DNA from 4 places in the Bradyrhizobium sp. SZCCHNR1051 genome. Region 1 is predicted to be linked to each of the others. Evidence: predicted binding sites of a transcription regulator. Region 1 holds the regulator's gene; each other region holds the start of a gene.
The links. The regulator PhoB, encoded in region 1, activates phosphate uptake and scavenging genes when phosphate is short. The targets are predictions, from matches to a motif close to TGTCATNNANCTGTCAT.
Positions count from the first base shown of each region.

Region 2: the regulator PhoB is predicted to act here: its motif matches at 1,880-1,896, upstream of QW868_RS10170 (UDP-2,3-diacylglucosamine diphosphatase).
Region 3: the regulator PhoB is predicted to act here: its motif matches at 1,930-1,946, upstream of QW868_RS10090 (YbhN family protein).
Region 4: the regulator PhoB is predicted to act here: its motif matches at 1,201-1,217, upstream of phnC (phosphonate ABC transporter ATP-binding protein).

Region 1 covers NZ_JAUEYJ010000017.1:54,174-58,400, reverse strand. Annotated here, with positions in the region: gene pstA (phosphate ABC transporter permease PstA) at 1-853, shown strand, start outside; gene pstB (phosphate ABC transporter ATP-binding protein PstB) at 850-1,671, shown strand; gene phoU (phosphate signaling complex protein PhoU) at 1,702-2,418, shown strand; gene phoB (phosphate regulon transcriptional regulator PhoB) at 2,435-3,142, shown strand; gene QW868_RS21120 (trypsin-like serine protease) at 3,290-4,227, shown strand, end outside.
Region 2 covers NZ_JAUEYJ010000007.1:41,485-45,711, reverse strand. Annotated here, with positions in the region: gene QW868_RS10180 (tartrate dehydrogenase) at 1-153, shown strand, start outside; gene pyk (pyruvate kinase) at 309-1,727, shown strand; gene QW868_RS10170 (UDP-2,3-diacylglucosamine diphosphatase) at 1,920-2,732, shown strand; gene QW868_RS10165 (threonine/serine dehydratase) at 2,780-3,769, shown strand; gene QW868_RS10160 (caspase family protein) at 3,780-4,227, opposite strand, start outside.
Region 3 covers NZ_JAUEYJ010000007.1:17,272-21,498, reverse strand. Annotated here, with positions in the region: gene QW868_RS10095 (hypothetical protein) at 1-579, opposite strand, end outside; gene QW868_RS10090 (YbhN family protein) at 683-1,774, opposite strand; gene QW868_RS10085 (ferritin-like domain-containing protein) at 2,159-2,665, shown strand; gene QW868_RS10080 (hypothetical protein) at 2,740-3,174, opposite strand; gene QW868_RS10075 (hypothetical protein) at 3,283-3,813, shown strand; gene QW868_RS10070 (YdcF family protein) at 3,901-4,227, shown strand, end outside.
Region 4 covers NZ_JAUEYJ010000004.1:26,145-30,371, reverse strand. Annotated here, with positions in the region: gene QW868_RS05405 (alpha-D-ribose 1-methylphosphonate 5-triphosphate diphosphatase) at 1-490, opposite strand, end outside; gene QW868_RS05400 (chloramphenicol acetyltransferase) at 487-1,149, opposite strand; gene phnC (phosphonate ABC transporter ATP-binding protein) at 1,331-2,140, shown strand; gene phnD (phosphonate ABC transporter substrate-binding protein) at 2,220-3,152, shown strand; gene phnE (phosphonate ABC transporter, permease protein PhnE) at 3,248-4,132, shown strand; gene phnE (phosphonate ABC transporter, permease protein PhnE) at 4,129-4,227, shown strand, end outside.

The DNA of each region.
Region 1 (4,227 bases):
TGCGCCGGTCAATCCGATCTATGCGCGCCGGCGCCGCAGGGACATCGTGATCCGCGGCCTCTGCGTCGCCGCCGCGATGTTCGGCGTCACCTGGCTGGCGCTGATCCTGTTCACGCTGTTCTATAACGGACTCGCCGGCCTCAGCCTGCAGGTTTTTGCCGCCGACACGCCGCCACCCGGCTCCAGCGAAGGCGGCCTGCGCAACGCCATCGTCGGCTCCTTGATCATGACGATCATCGGCGTCGGCATCGGCGCGCCGCTCGGCCTGTTCGCCGGCACCTATCTCGCCGAATACGGCCGCAACGACCGCCTGACCTCGGTGATCCGCTTCATCAACGACATCCTGCTGTCGGCGCCCTCGATCATCATCGGCCTGTTCATCTATGGTGCGGTCGTGGTGCCGATGGGCGGCTTCTCGGCACTCGCGGGTTCCCTTGCATTGGCGGTCATCGTGATCCCGGTGGTGCTGCGCACCACCGAGGACATGCTGCTGCTCGTGCCCAACCCGCTGCGCGAGGCGGCGTCTGCGCTCGGCCTGCCGCGCTCGCTGGTGATCCGCCGCATCGCCTATCGGGCGGCGCGCTCGGGCCTCATCACCGGCGTGCTGCTTGCCACCGCCCGCGTCGCCGGCGAGACCGCGCCTCTGCTGTTCACCGCGCTGTCGAACCAGTTCTGGAGCCTCAACCTTTCCAGGACGATGGCGAACCTGCCCGTCACCATCAACAATTTCGTCCAGAGCCCTTATGCCTACTGGAAGCAACTGGCCTGGAGCGGAGCCCTTCTCATCACTCTGGCCGTGCTCGCCCTGAACATCGGTGCACGCATTCTCGGCGCCGAGAGGAACACCAAATGACCGAACTGTCCGTCTCCGTCAGTCAGCCCAATCACGCTCTTCACGGCAAGGCGCTTCCGGATGCGCCGGCCAAGGTGACCGCGCGCAACCTCAACTTCTACTACGGCGACCATCACGCGCTGAAGAACATCAACCTGTCGCTGGGCACCAACCGCGTCACCGCGTTCATCGGCCCGTCCGGCTGCGGCAAGTCCACGCTGCTGCGCATCTTCAACCGGATGTACGATCTCTATCCGGGCCAGCGGGCGACCGGGCAGCTGATGCTCGACAACACCAACATCCTCGATCCCAAGCTCGATCTGAATCTGCTGCGCGCCCGGGTCGGCATGGTGTTCCAGAAGCCGACGCCGTTCCCGATGACGATCTACGAGAACATCGCCTTTGGCATCCGCCTCTATGAGAAGATATCGAAGTCGGAGATGGACGACCGGGTCGAGAAGGCGCTGCGCGGCGGTGCGCTGTGGAACGAGGTCAAGGACAAGCTCAACGCCTCGGGCCTGTCGCTGTCCGGCGGCCAGCAGCAGCGACTGTGCATCGCGCGCACCGTGGCGGTCCGGCCGGAGGTGATCTTGTTCGACGAGCCGTGCTCGGCGCTCGATCCGATCTCGACCGCCAAGGTCGAGGAGCTGATCCAGGAGCTCGCCGAAAACTACACAATCGCCATCGTGACGCATAACATGCAGCAGGCGGCGCGCGTCTCCGACAAGACCGCCTTCATGTATCTCGGCGAGCTGATCGAGTTCGACGACACCAGCAAGATCTTCACCTCGCCGAGTGATCGGCGGACCCAGGATTACATCACCGGCCGGTTCGGCTGACGCCGACGACATTGTCTTCAGGAGATCATCATGGCCAGTGAACATACCGCCAAGGCGTTCGACAGCGATCTGCAGGACCTCACCCGTCTGGTATCGGAGATGGGCGGCCTCGCGGAGCGGCTGATCGTCGATTCCGTCGATGCGCTGGTGCGGCGCGACATCGCGCTCGGCCAGAAGGTGGTCGCCACCGACGCCGAGGTCGACAAGCTGCAGCGCATCATCGAGGAGCGCGCCGTGCTCACGATCGCCCGTCGCCAGCCGATGGCGGTCGACCTGCGCGAGATCGTCGGCGCGATGCGCGTGGCGACCGATCTGGAGCGCATCGGCGACCTCGCCAAGAACATCGGCAAGCGCGTCGCGGCGCTGGAGAGCGACTTCCATCCGCTGAAGCTGATCCGCGGCCTCGAGCACATGACCGATCTGGTGCAGTCGCAGGTCAAGACGGTGCTGGACGCCTATGCCGCGCATGACCTGCCGGCGGCGATGACGGTGTGGAAGGGCGACGAGGAAGTCGACGCCATCTGCACCTCGCTGTTCCGCGAACTCCTGACCTACATGATGGAGGATCCGCGCAACATCTCGTTCTGCATCCACCTGATGTTCTGCGCCAAGAACATCGAGCGCATCGGCGATCACGCGACCAACATCGCCGAGACTGTATTCTATATGATCGAAGGCCAGCAGATCATGGACAAGCGCCCGAAGGGCGACATGACGAGCTTCGCATCGACGATTCCCGGTAACTAAGAGAGACGGTTCAGACATGGGCGCCCGAATTCTGGTGGTGGAGGACGAGGAGGCGCTGACGACGCTGCTGCGCTACAACCTCGAGGCCGAAGGCTACGAGGTCGAGACCGTGGCGCGCGGCGATGAGGCTGACACGCGGCTGAAGGAGCGCGTTCCGGATCTCGTCGTGCTCGACTGGATGCTGCCGGGCCTCTCCGGCATCGAGCTGTGCCGCCGCCTGCGCGCGCGCTCCGAGACCCGGCAACTGCCGATCATCATGCTGACGGCGCGCGGCGAGGAGAGCGAGCGCGTGCGCGGACTCGCCACCGGTGCCGACGACTACATCGTCAAGCCGTTCTCGGTGCCGGAGCTCCTGGCGCGCGTGAAAGGCCTGCTGCGGCGGGCGAGCCCGGAGCGGCTGGCGACCGTGCTGTCCTATGGCGACATCGAGCTCGACCGCGAGAAGCGCCGCGTGGCGCGCTCGGGGCGGCCGATCGATCTCGGCCCGACCGAATACCGCCTGCTCGAATTCTTCCTCGAGCACCCCGGCCGCGTGTTCAGCCGCGAACAGCTGCTCGACAGCGTCTGGGGCCGCGACATCTACATCGACGAGCGCACCGTCGACGTCCATATCGGCCGCCTGCGCAAGCTGCTCAATCCCGGCCGCGAGCAGGACCCGATCCGCACCGTGCGCGGCGCCGGTTATGCGCTCGATGATCGCTTCGCCAAGAGCGAGCAGGTGTAAGGGGCGATCGGGCGTGAGGATGAAGCAGGTGTGAGGCGCGAGCGGGCCCGATTGAGGAGATCGCGGTCCGCTTTCCGCCACGCCGCCGCCGTCTTGATCGTGTCTGCTTCGTGGCCCGTCACGATGTTTCGGTCCCAGCGGACGCCCTTGATCAAGACCATCATCATATCTCTTGTCATGCTGCTCGGCAGCCTGGCGGGCGCCCCGGCCGCCGAGCTCGAAGACGCGGTCGCGGCGGCAGGCAACGGGCAGCATGCGGCGGCGATGCGACGGCTGCTGCCGCTGGCCGCCAAGGGCGATGCGCGGGCGCAGTTCGACGTCGGCTTCATGCAGGCGTTCGGCTGGGGCGTGCCGCGTAATCCGAGCGAGGCGCTGGCCTGGTACCGCAAGGCCGCCGATCAGGGGCTAGCCGTCGCGCAACATTATCTCGGCATCGCCTACGTCAATGGCGAGGGTGTTGCGAGCAATTACGGCGAAGCCAGTCGCTGGTTCAGCCGCGCCGCGGCGCAGGGCTTCGCGCAGTCGCAATACATGCTCGGCCTGATGCTGCTCGACGGCCGTGGCGCAAAGCAGGACGTCGTGCAGGGTTATGCCTGGCTGGTGATGGCCGGCCGCAACGGCGTGCGATCGGCCGGCCGCGACGTGCAGCGGGTCAGGTTGACCGAGCCGCAGCGCGTCCAGGCCCAGAGCGCCATTGCGTCCTGGCAGCCGAAACCGGAATCGGCGGAGGCGGGCATTGCCACTCCGCGTCCGGAGCAACTGCTCGGGCTCGATCGCCACATCGGCGAGGTCGTCGATCCCACCTCCTGGCCGGCGTCGTCGATCGGCGTCGTCACCGTCGCGCAATACTCGAGCGGCGGCTGGTGCACCGGCACCCTGGTGGCGCCGCGCGTCGTGCTCACCGCCGCGCATTGCGTGTTCAACGGCGTGGCGCAGGTCAGCCCCGGCAATGTCCGCTTCCTGGCCGGCATGAACCGTGGCACGCCGGCGGCATCGTCGGTCGCCGACAAGCTGATCGTGGCGCCCGATTTCGTGCCGACCCGGCACGACAGATGGTCGCTCGACCGCTCGCCCGCCGATTGGGC
Region 2 (4,227 bases), on a different contig from region 1:
CATCTCGGTGAGCGGGACGCGGCCGCGCGGCTGATGGCGGCGGTGGAGAAGGTGTGTGCAGCCGGCATCCTCACGCCCGACGTGGGCGGCAAGGCGACGACCAGGGAGGTGACCGACGCCGTCATCGACGCGATCCACGGCTCCAACGTCTGAGGCGTGCTGTTCTCTTGCACAATTTTGGCGTGTTTCGTGTCGCGCTTGCAATGGACGCTGCGGGGCGTATATCAGCGCTTCCGCTGCGTCCGCGCATGCCAATCACATGCGTGTCATAGAGACGCGAGACACGGCTTAAGGAGAAAGGACCCATCATGCGTCGTCACCGTCGAGCCAAGATCGTTGCGACTGTCGGTCCCGCGAGCAATTCTCCGGAGATGCTGAAAGCGCTGTTCCTCGCCGGTGTGGACACCTTTCGTCTCAACTTCAGCCACGGCACCCAGGCCGATCACGCCAAGGTCCATGCCGCGATCCGCGCGCTCGAGAAGGAAGTGCAGCGGCCGATCGGCATATTGATGGATCTGCAGGGTCCTAAGATTCGCGTCGGCACTCTGCGCGACAAGAAGATCCAGGTCGAAGTCGGCGAGACGATTCGATTTGTCCTCAACGGCACCGAGGGCGACAAGACATCGATTCCGTTGCCGCATCCGGAAATCTTTGCGGCGGTCTCGCCCGGTCACGATCTTCTGATCGATGACGGCCGCGTCCGCGTCCGCGTCACCGGCCTCGGCGACGACTGGATCGAGGCCAAGGTGATCGTCAGCGGCGCGATATCCAATCACAAGGGCGTCAATCTGCCGGGCACCATTCTGGAGCTGTCGCCGCTGACGGCCAAGGACCGCTCCGATCTCGCCTTCGGGCTCGAGCTCGGCGTCGACTGGGTAGCGCTGTCGTTCGTGCAGAAGCCGTCGGACGTGCTTGAGGCGAGGGGCCTCATCAACGGCCGCGCCGGCATCATGTCCAAGATCGAGAAGCCGGCGGCGCTGGAGCGGATCGACGACATCATCCAGTTGTCGGACGCGATCATGGTCGCGCGCGGCGATCTCGGCGTCGAGATTCCCAACGAGGACGTGCCGGGCAAGCAGAAGGAGCTGGTGCGTGCCTGCCGGCTCGCCGTGAAGCCGGTGATCGTCGCGACGCAGATGCTGGATTCGATGGTGGCGACGCCGACGCCGACGCGCGCCGAGGTCTCGGACGTCGCCACTGCGATCTATGACGGCGCCGACGCGGTGATGCTGTCGGCGGAGTCTGCCAGCGGCCGATACCCGCGCGAGGCGGTGGCGATGATGGACAGCATCATCAAGGCCACCGAAGGCCACAAGATGTATCGCTCGATCGTCGAGGCGACGCAGCCGGGCGAGGAGCAGACGCCGCCGCATGCGGTGGCAACCGCGGCGGCCGATCTCGCCTCGGCGATCCACGCCAGGGCGATCGTGGCCTATACGTCGAGCGGAACCTCGGCCTCGCGCGTTGCGCGCAAGCGGCCGAGCCTGCCGATTCTGGCGATCACGCCGAACGAGGACACCTCGCGGCGCATGTGCCTGCTGTGGGGCGCGCACAGCGTGCTGTCGCAGGACGTGCAGAGCTACGAGGAGATGGTCGAGCGCGCGACCTTCTTCGCCGTGCAGGAGGAGTTCGCTGAAGCCGGCGACCTGCTCGTCGTCGTCGCCGGCATCCCGTTCGCGCGGGCCGGCACCACCAACAATCTGCGCGTCGTCACCGTGCCGAGATAGGAGGCTGATTTTCCCTGTTCGCGCCGCCCGCCTGTCGCCTGATTGTCGCACCCCGCTGGTATCGCGGGGCAGTGACGAAGGACGTCGCGAGTCGTCGAACGAGCGGTGTCCGGTAGCGGTCCGGCAGGATGGGTTCTGCTGGTGCGGCGTTTCGTCATCGCGGTGTCATCAGGGACTGTTAGGTGGGCGCGCATGGGACTTGAGACTGCTGGTGAAGAAAGCCCGGCTCGGCGCTTTCGGACGTTGTTCATCTCGGACGTACATCTCGGAGCCCGCGGCTCGCAGGCCAATCTCCTCGTCGATTTCCTGCGCCACCATGATGCAGATACGATCTATCTGGTCGGCGACATCATCGACGGCTGGGCGCTCAAATCGAGCTGGCATTGGCCGCAGTCGCATAACGACCTGGTGCAGAAGATGCTGCGCAAGGCGCGCAAGGGCGCCAAGATCGTCTATGTCCCCGGCAATCACGACGAGTTCCTGCGCGGTTATTACGGCACGCATTTCGGCGGCATCGATGTCGTCGAGAACATCGTCCACACCGGCGCTGACGGCAAACGCTATCTGGTGATCCACGGCGACATCTTTGATCTGGTCGTGCAGAACGCGCGCTGGCTCGCCCATCTCGGCGACAAGGCCTATGACTTCGCGATCCAGATGAATCGTCTGGTCAACTTCTTCCGTCGCATGTTCGGCGTTCCCTATTGGTCGCTGTCGCAATGGGCCAAGCAGAAGGTCAAGAACGCGGTGAACTACATCGGCGCGTTCGAGACGGCGCTGGCCTCCGAGGCGCGAAGGCATGGCGCTGACGGCGTGATCTGCGGCCACATCCATTGCGCTGTCATCCGCGATCAGGACGACATTCGCTACATGAATTGCGGCGACTGGGTCGAGAGCTGCACGGTGCTGGTCGAGCACGAGGACGGCCGCTTCGAGATCCTCACCTGGACCGATCCGCTGCGGCAGCGCGCGCCGGTTCCCCAACTGGCCGCTCGCGCCGCCTGACACCGGCTCCCTTGCCTCTCGGCAATCGGGCGCGGTAAAATAGGGGCATGACAGCTCATTCCCCGATCCTGCCCGTGACCGCCGCCGACATCGATGAGGCGGCACGCGTCCTCGCGCCCGTGGCCGTGCGGACTCCGCTGCTGCCGGCTCCCGTGCTGAGCGAGCAGTTCAAGGCGAACGTCTTCGTGAAGCCGGAGGTGCTGCAGCGGACCGGCTCGTTCAAGTTCCGCGGCGCCTACAACAAACTGGCGTCGATCCCGCAGGCAGCGCGCGGCAACGGCGTCGTCGCATTCTCCTCCGGCAATCATGCGCAGGGCGTCGCCCATGCCGCCACATTGCTGGGCATGGACGCCACGATCGTGATGCCCTCGGATGCGCCGGCGGCCAAGCGCGAGCGCACCAAGGCGTTCGGTGCCGAGGTCGTGCTCTATGATCGCGATCGCGAGGACCGCGAAGCGATCGCGCGCGACATCGCAGCAAAGCGCGGCTCGACGGTGGTGCCGCCCTATGACGATCCCCACGTCATCGCAGGGCAGGGCACCGTCGGCCGCGAGATCGCCGAGGACCTCGCGACGCTCCGCCTGTCGCCGGATCTGGTGATCGTCCCGGCTTCGGGCGGTGGACTGCTTGCCGGCGTCTCGACCGCGGTCAAGGCGCGCTTTCCCAGCACCCAGATGGTCGTGGCTGAGCCCAAGGGCTTTGATGACCATGCGCGCTCGCTGCGGGCCGGCCACCGCGAGGCCCATGATGCGAAGGGGCGCACCATCTGCGACGCGCTGATGGCGGCGATTCCGGGCGAGATCACCTTCGCGATCAACAGCCAACTGCTATCGGCTGCGGTCGAGGCCTCGGATGAGGAGGTGGGGCGCGCGGTCGGCTTTGCCTTCCGGGAGCTGAAGCTCGTCGTCGAGCCCGGTGGTTCGGTCGGGCTTGCGGCATTGCTGGCCGGCCGGCTGGATGTGGCGGGCAAGACGGTGGTGATCGTTTTGTCCGGCGGCAATGTCGATGCTGAGCTCTACGCCAGGCTGATCGCCTGACGATCAAGCCTCAGTGAAAGCTGAGGCCGCCTTTTGCAGATCCCCCACCGCCGATCCGCAGTCCGGACTGCGCGACGTGCGGCGTGCCCCGCGTCGGGCCGCCCTGCATCCCTCCTTGGCCACGCGCTATCGACGGACGCGACGCGTTGATGTTCGGCTTGAACGGACCGGAATTGCCGGGGAAGGGACGCCGGACCTCGCGGGTGTCGAATGGCCGCCCAGGACTGCGCTTCAGTGGATCGCGCTGGATCTTCGCGGCGACGGGCGGATTTGCCGGCGGCATGATCCTGTCGCGCAACCTGGTCTGAGCGATTGGCCTGGGATCGACGACCTTGTTGGGACCCGCGTTGTTGATGGCATTGCCTTTCGTGACCACCGTTGGCGGCATCGGTCCGCGCGGCGGCACGGTGGTGACCGGCAGCTTCGGTTGCAGGCCTGGATGGCTCTGGATCTGGGCG
Region 3 (4,227 bases), on a different contig from region 1:
GCCGGCGATCAGGACGTCACGGACCTGGATTCCGGTCGAGACCTGCCGCGTGCCTTCGGGACTCGCGACATCGACGGATGCCACGGTCTGGCGGCCGTAGCGGACGCGCAAATTGACCGGCTCGGCGCAGTCGAAGGTCGAGGTCTGCGGCCCGTCGCCGTCGTCGAACGACCAGGCGCAGGTGGCGCCGACCGGCACCGGGCCGGTCAGGCGCACGGTGACCGGATGGTCGATGGGTGTGAGATAGCTTTCCTTGACGTTGTCGCGCGTGCACGGCTCGTTGACGCGGCCGGCGAGGTCGATGCAGAGCCGGTTGACGACGTTGCGCGCCCAGCCGCGGCCGTCGCTCTGCACTCCCAGCGCCTGCTCGGCGGCGAGGATGGAGCGGTCGCGCGTGCTCTCGGTATGCAGCAGGAAGTCGCGCTCCTCGCGGAAGAGACGGAAGCGGTTGCGCACCTCCCAGCTGATCTGCAGCGGCGCTGCGCCGAACTGCGCGGCCGCCTCGGTGGCGGCGAGAGGGGCGAGCAGGCCGGCCAGGACGCAGGCGGCGAGCAGCGGACGAGGGGGCATTCGGGTCATGCGCAAGGATTCACGTCAGCGATGGGGCGGAAATAAGAGGACCGCACGCGAGTTCAACCGGTCGAGGATCGAACCGTCGCATCGTCCGCGAGAGAATTGCTGCTCAGCGCTGGGAGTGGCGCTTGATGCGCTGGGGAACCGCGGCAGGGGCCGTGGCGGCGGCGCGCTTGGCGGCGACCTCGTCCTCGCAGCCGGCGTTCAGCCGGCGCCGCTCCTGCCACGGCTTGACGACGTTCATCCAGAGCTCCCTGATGCCCATGATCGAGATCGCGATGGCGAAGGGGATCACGAAATAGAGCACGCGGAAGACGAGCAGGGTGGCCAAGAGCTGCTCGCGGCCGAACTGCGGCAGCGCCACCAGCATGGCGGCATCGAACACGCCGATGCTGCCAGGCGCATGGCTGGCAAAGCCGAGCAGGGTGGCGAGGATGAACACCACCGACAGCGACAGGAAGTCGATCGGAGGATCGGCGGGGACGAGCAGGTACATCGCCAGCGCGCAGAAGCCGAGGTCGACGACGCCGATCAGGATCTGCACCAGCGTGAGCTGCGCGGAAGGCAGCACCACCTTCCAGCCGTTCTGGCCGAGCTGCCGGCGGTTCTTGCCGGCGGTCAGCCAGCCGAGATAGGCGAAGATCGCGCCGAGGATGCCGATCGCGATCAACTGGTTCATCGCCGGGGGTAACTGGTCCATCGCGGTGGCGGCCGCCGGATGCAGGGTCATGCCGATGCCGAGTACGAACAGGTTGCCGAGCCAGAAGGTCAGGCCCGACAGGAAGCAGATCTTGGCGACGTCGATCGCGGACAGGCCGTAGTCCGAATAGATCCGGAACCGGATCGCGCCCCCGGTGAAGACGGTGGCGCCGATGTTGTGGCCGATCGAATAGCTGGTGAAGGCGCTCATCGCTGCGATGCGATAGGGGACGTGTTTCTTGCCAATCGTTCGCAGTGCAAAATAGTCATAGAAGGTCAGCGTGCAGAACGCGCCGATCACACACAAGGCCGCGAGCGCGATGTGACCGAGCGGGATTTCGGTGAGCGCCGTCAGGATGACGCCGGCATCGACGCCCTTGAGTGTGCGCACGAGCGTCGTGATCGCGAAGGCGATGATCGCAAGGCTCGCTGCAATCCCCAGCCGCTTCCAGCCGATCCATTTCTTGAAGCCACGCGAGAGCGTGGTCAGCAGGCGCTGCATTCATCCTCCCGGCGGGGCGCTACTAGTTCTTGGAAAAGAGGCGAAACCATTGGTCGATGGAGGCGGGCAATTCGTGACAGCCTGTTCCTTATGCTAAAATGCGCGCCTTGTGCAGTCCTTGACACAGCTCAGCTCCGACCCATGCGGCGCGGGTCTGTCACACTTCAGTCACATGGCTGGCGACCGCCTCAGTTCGGTCCAATTGGTTACGCGCGCGGTTCACGAGCAAACTTGGCCCTCTGCGACCGGTTCCGGCCGGCAGGGCCGGTTGCGCCGGAACAACCGCCGTGGCCGCCGGTTAGCGCCCCGCGGGCACAGCGAACATGGCGACGATCGGTCGGGGAGGGACCTGCCATGTTTCCGAACCAAGAGGACATGAGGCAAATGGGACTGTTCACCAAGGACATCAAGACGATGAACGATCTGTTCGTTCATCAGCTGCAGGACATCTATTACGCCGAGAACCAGCTCGTCAAAGCGCTGCCAAAGATGGCGGACAAGGCGACGGATCGGAAGCTCAAGCAGGGCTTTCTGACCCATCTCGATGAGACGAAGACGCATGTGACGCGTCTCGAGCAGGTGTTCAAGATGCACGGCATCGCGGCCAAGGCGGTCGACTGTCCGGCGATCGACGGCATCATCGAGGAGGCCGAGGAGGTCGCCGGCGAGGTCGACGACAAGGCGGTGCTGGACGCAGCGCTGATCAACGCCGCCCAGGCGGCCGAGCACTACGAGATCACGCGCTACGGCAGTCTGATCGCCTGGGCCAAGCAGCTCGGCCGCAGCGATTGCGCCGCCGTGCTGCAGAAGACGCTCGACGAGGAGAAGGCGACCGACATGAAGCTGACCAAGCTCGCCGAGAGCGGCGTCAACCTGCGCGCCGCGAGCTGATCGCGTCACCAGTCGATGAGACAAAACGCCGCGCGGACATCCCGCGCGGCGTCGTCGCATCCGGATGCCGCGCGTCAGCTCTTACGCAACGCGAAATTGGCGCCGCAGAACGCCATCAGGGCACCGAGGCAGAGCGCGGCGAGGCCGGCCAGCACACCTGAGGCCGACGGCACCGGGCTCGGGCCGGAGATCGCCTGGCCGATGCCGGCCAGCATCAGTACGCCGACCACGACCAGGAAGTTGCGCATCCGCTGCGGGATCTCGCCCGACACCGCGCTGTGCATGATGTTGGCGATGAAATAGCCCGAGGAGAAGCCGACCGTGGCGATCAGCCACCAGGCGATCGCCGATCCCGCCGGCATGAAGGCGCCGCTCTCGGTCTGCCACAGGCCGCCGAGATCGAGCCCGTAGCGGGCGCCGAGCATGTGCACGGCCAGCGCCAGCAGCACGCCGGCGGCCATCGCTCCGGCCAGGATCAGGTGGCGCGGAAAATAGATCGTTTCGCTCATGCTCCGTTTGTAGGATAAGGCGCGCGCCACACGCAACAGGACCGATCCATTTCCCAGGACATCACCACAGAAGGCCATGACGCGATCCGCTACGCCTACAAGGCGTCGTTGATCGGCGCCGCGCAGCAGTTCGAGCCCACGGGGCAGGGCCTGTCGTGGCGGTTCGCCGGCCGCACCGGCCTGTGGCCGTACGCCGACATCGCCGCGATCCGGCTGTCCTACCGGCCGGTGTCGATGCAGGCGAAGCGTTTTCGTGCCGACATCACCCATCGCGATGGCCGCAGGCTGAGCATCATCTCGACTTCCTGGCAGACGGCGGCGCTGATGGCGCCGCAGAGCGAGGCCTATCGTGCTTTCATCCTCGGCCTGCATGCGCGGCTCGCCTCGAGCGGCAGCAACGCGCGGCTCACGGCCGGCCTCGGCCGCTTCACATATGGCGCGGCGCTCGCCGCGATTGCGCTGTTCGCGGTGGCGATGACCGGGCTTCTGGTGCGTGCGCTCGTCATCGCCGAATGGTCGGGAGCGTTGTTCCTGATCGGCTTCGCGGCGCTGTTCGCCTGGTATGTCGGCGGCTTCATCACCCGCAACAGGCCGCGCAGCTACACGTTCACGGATATTCCCGGCTCGCTGCTGCCGTGATCACGCGGCGTCATCGCCGGTCATCGAATGTGAGCGCGCGACAGCGCCGCTGTCATGCCAGGATGAGCCGACGTTGGGAGAAGAACGATGCAGGATCGCGCGCTGCGCAGACCGGATGACGCCGAGATCGCCGCGGTCAACGCGCGGCATTTCGCCGATACGCCGCTGCGGCCGGCCGATCTCCTGTTCGTGTTCGGGACTCGCGTCGACGAGGAGCTGCGTGCCGAGACGGCGGTGAAGCTGTGGCAGCAGGGCTACTTCCGCCACGCCATCGTCAGCGGCGGGATCACGCCGGGCGCTGATCTTTCGGAGTGTACGCTGATCAAGGCCGCCATGGTGAGCCGCGGCATTCCGGCCGAGCGCATCCTCGAAGAGCACCACGCCACGAATACCGGCGAGAACGTCGCTCTCGCG
Region 4 (4,227 bases), on a different contig from region 1:
CGTTGAAGGCGAACAGGTCGACGCGCCGGTCGGCGAGCCACCGCCCGACCTCCTCCTCGTCGTCGAGATTGAAGGTCTCGTGGCGCAGATGGAAGCGCGTGTCGGCCGCGAGCCGCGGGCGCAGCGCTTCGATCGATTCGAGTAGGCGCCGCGCATTGTCGGCGCTGCGCAGGCCCGGCTCCCATGACCAGGTCGTCGCGTGAAAGACCGTGGTGATGCCATTGCTGATGGCCTGGCGGTCGCTGTCGATCAGCGCAACGTCTGTCGGGAAATCGACCCCGGCGCGCGGCATCATCTGGCGCTCGAACGCATCGCCGTGGATGTCGACGATGCCGGGGAGCACGGTGAGCCCCTCCGCATCGAGTTCGAGACCCGACCGGCGTCCCGGTGTCCCGATGCCAGCGATCACGCCGCCGGATATGATCAAGGAAGTGTCTACGAGGTCGGTATCGACGAGGCAGCGGCCCCGCGAGATGGAGATATCGGTCATGGGGCGGCACTCTGCCGCACCGCGACGCGCGCGTCGAGGGCAGCCTCGTATTTGTCGAGAAACGCAGTGATCGCGAGCTTGCGGAAATCCGGCAGCGCCGCGCGCAGCGCCTCGTGATTCCAATCCCACCACGCCAGATCCAGCAGCCGCTGCTCGACCTCGCGCGGAAACCGGCGCTTGATCGGCCGCGCCGGATTGCCGGCGACGATGGTATAGGCCGGAACGTCCTTGGTCACGATGGCTCCGGCCGCCACGACCGCGCCGGTGCCGATATTGCGGCCCGGCAGCACGATCGCGCCATGGCCGATCCAGACATCGTGTCCGATCTGGACATGATGCTCTCTCCGCCAGGCGAAGAACTCCACATCGTCGGGCTCTCCTGGAAAATAGGCGCTGGCGCGATAGGTGAAATGGGCCTGCGTCGCCCGCTGCATCGGGTGGTTGCCCGGATTGATCCGGGTCATCGCCGCGATCGAACAGAACTTCCCGATCGTCGTGTAGGTGATCTGGGAATCGTTGACCACATAGGAGTAGTCGCCCATCGTCACCTCCTGCAGGATGGTGCGGGCGCCGACCTCACAATAGGCGCCAAGCGTCACGTCCTGGAGCTTGGCCGAAGGGTCAACGGTTGGTTCAATTGAAAGCGACTTGCCGGCCATCTCACGTCCTGACTCTACTCTCTACATCTGTGAAGGTGTCGGATCTCCCCTATGACAGGCGCGTGACATCTGCATGACTGCGACCGGCGTGTGGACGAGTGCGGCGCTGCGGTGTCGCTGTCACATAACTGTAGAATCCAGACGCTAGCGATAGGCCAGAGCGAGGCGTCTGGAGAATTCAATGCTGGTGGTGGATGGCCTGACGTGCCGTTTTGGCATGAAAGCCGCAGTCGACAATGCATCCTTCTCAGTTGCACCCGGCAGCTTCGTCGGCGTGATCGGGCGTTCCGGAGCCGGCAAGTCGACCCTGCTGCGGTCCATCAATCGTCTGAGCCCGGTGAGCGGCGGCCGCATCCTCTTCAAGGATCTCGATGTGACGGCGCTGCGCGGCCGCGATCTGCGGCAGTGGCGTGCGCGCTCGGCGATGATCTTCCAGCAGTTCAATCTGGTCGGCCGATTGGACGTGCTGACGAACGTGCTGATGGGGCGACTCGCCGAAATCCCGTCGTGGCGCTCGCTGGCGCAGCTCTGGCCGGCGGAGGATGTCGCCATGGCGCTGTCCGCGCTCGAGCAGTTCGACATGGCCTCCCTCGCAGCGCAGCGCGCCGATCAGCTCTCGGGCGGGCAGCAGCAGCGCGTCGCGATCGCGCGCGCGATGGTGCAGAACCCCGAGATCATTCTCGCAGACGAGCCGATCGCCTCGCTCGATCCCCGTAATACCAAGATCGTGATGGACGCGCTGCTGCGCATCAACAAGCATTTCGGCATCACCGTCGTCTGCAACCTGCATTCGCTCGATCTGGCGCGCAGCTATTGCGATCGCCTGATCGGCATGGCGACCGGACGGATCGTGTTCGACGACGTGCCGTCGGCGCTGACGGCGCAGATCGCACGTGAGCTCTACGATCTCGAGGCGGACGAGGTGATGGGTTCGATCCATCCGGCACCGGCGGCAACGGTGCCGGCACTCGGCGAAGCCGCCGTAGCCTGAGACGCGGATTTCTGCAAGCTCGAGCTTCCGCATGGCGCGGGGGCGAGACCTGTTACTTACTGCAACAAGAGGGCATGTTATGATCAATCGTCGCATCGTTCTGGCGGGCGTCGCTGCGCTGGCTTTCACGGCCTCGGCGTCAGCCGAGGACTGGAAGGCGAAGTATCCTGAGCTGACCTTCGCCGTGGTCCCGGCAGAGAACGCCTCGGGTGTCACCGAGCGCTGGACGCCTTTCGTGAACTATCTCTCGAAAGAGCTGGGCGTGAAGGTGACGCTGCGTATCGCCAACGATTACGCGGCCGTGATCGAAGGCCAGCGCGCCGGCAACATCCACATCGCGAGCTATGGCTCGGCGTCGTTTGCCCGCGCCCGGCTCACCGGCGTCAAGACCGATGCCTTCGCCAACGACATCAACTCCGACGGCAGCACCGGCTACTATTCGGTGTTCTTCGTCAAGGCGAGCAGCCCGTACCGGAAGGTCGAAGACCTCAAGGGCAAGAATCTCGGCCTCGTCGATCCGAACTCAACGTCGGGCAACAACGTGCCCCGCTTCGAGCTCAACAAGATGGGCGTGACCGACGCCGAGACGTATTTTGGCAAGGTTGTCTTCACCGGCAGCCACGAGAACGCGGTGCTGGCCCTGTCTCAGGGGACTGTCGACATCGCGGCCAACCAATGGACGAGCGACAACGATTCGACGTTGGCCCAGATGCTGACCAAGGGCATGCTGAAGAACGCTGACGGTTCGCCGATGAAGAAGGACGACTTCCGCATCATTCACAAGTCGGCGCCGATCATCAACGGCCCCTACGCCTACAACACGGACCTGCCGGACGATCTGAAATCGGCGATCGCCAAGGCCTTCTTCGATGCGCCGATCAAGGACAAGGCCGCCTTCGACCGTCTCTCCGACGGCCAGAAGAAGGGCTTCCACCCTGCCACGACGAAGGACTGGGACGGCACGATCGACCTGATCAAATTCGTCGACAGCCTGCGCAAGAAGGCGTCCTGATCGACGATCCATCGATGGTGAGCCGGGTCCCGTGGGGCCCGGCTCGTCCGTTGAAGAATCCCTCACACGTCCGAACCAAGAGCAGCACGAAGCCGATGGCTGTTGCCGTTTCGATCCTTCCGAGCCAGCAGCTTGCGGCTCTGAACGAGACCTATCGGCGGGCCGTTTCGCGCCGTCGATTGCGTCTTGCCCTGTCCGCCATGGTATTCCTGGCGGTGCTCTTCGCCGCGGCCATCGGTGCCGAGGTCAATCTGCGGACGTTCTATACCTACTTCGGCAACTTCATCAGCTACTTCGATCGCATCTTCACGCTCGACGACGGGCAGCGGGTCTGGACCAATCTGCCCGAATGGTTCTGGGGCTTCAAGAAGTGGATCAAGCTGCTGGCAGAGACGCTGCTGATCAGCTACGTCGGCACGATGGCCGGAATGCTCGTCGCATTCGGTCTCAACTTCCTCGCCGCCGAGAACACCTCGCCCGCGCCGTGGATCCGCTTCACGGTGCGCCGGCTCCTGGAATTCGCCCGCACCGTTCCGAGCGTCGTGTTCGCCCTGATCTTCGTCATTGCTTTCGGGCTTGGGCCGATCCCGGGCGTGCTCGCCATCGCCCTTCATTCGAGCGGTGCGCTCGGCAAGCTGTTCTCCGAGGTCGTTGAGAATGCCGACATGAAGCCGGTCGAGGGCGTGCGCGCCACCGGCGCGAGCTGGCTGTCTTGCATGCGATTTGCCGTGCTCCCTCAGGTTATTGCGGGTTTCTCCAGCTACACCTTGCTGCGCTTCGAGATCAACGTGCGCGAGGCTTCCGTGATGGGCTTCGTCGGCGCCGGCGGCATCGGCCAGGAGCTCGTGGTCGCGATCCGCAAGTTCTACTATTCCGACGTCAGCGCCATCCTCGTCATGATCGTGGTCACGGTGTTCCTGATCGATATCGGCACCGGCTGGCTACGCGGCCGCCTGTTCGGCTCGGAGGCCCGCACATGAGCATCTCCGGCTCACCGGACGCGAAGCAGCTTGCCGAGCGCTACCCGCATATTTTCAATCGGTCCCTGTCCGCACGTTTCGCAACGCCGGTCGTG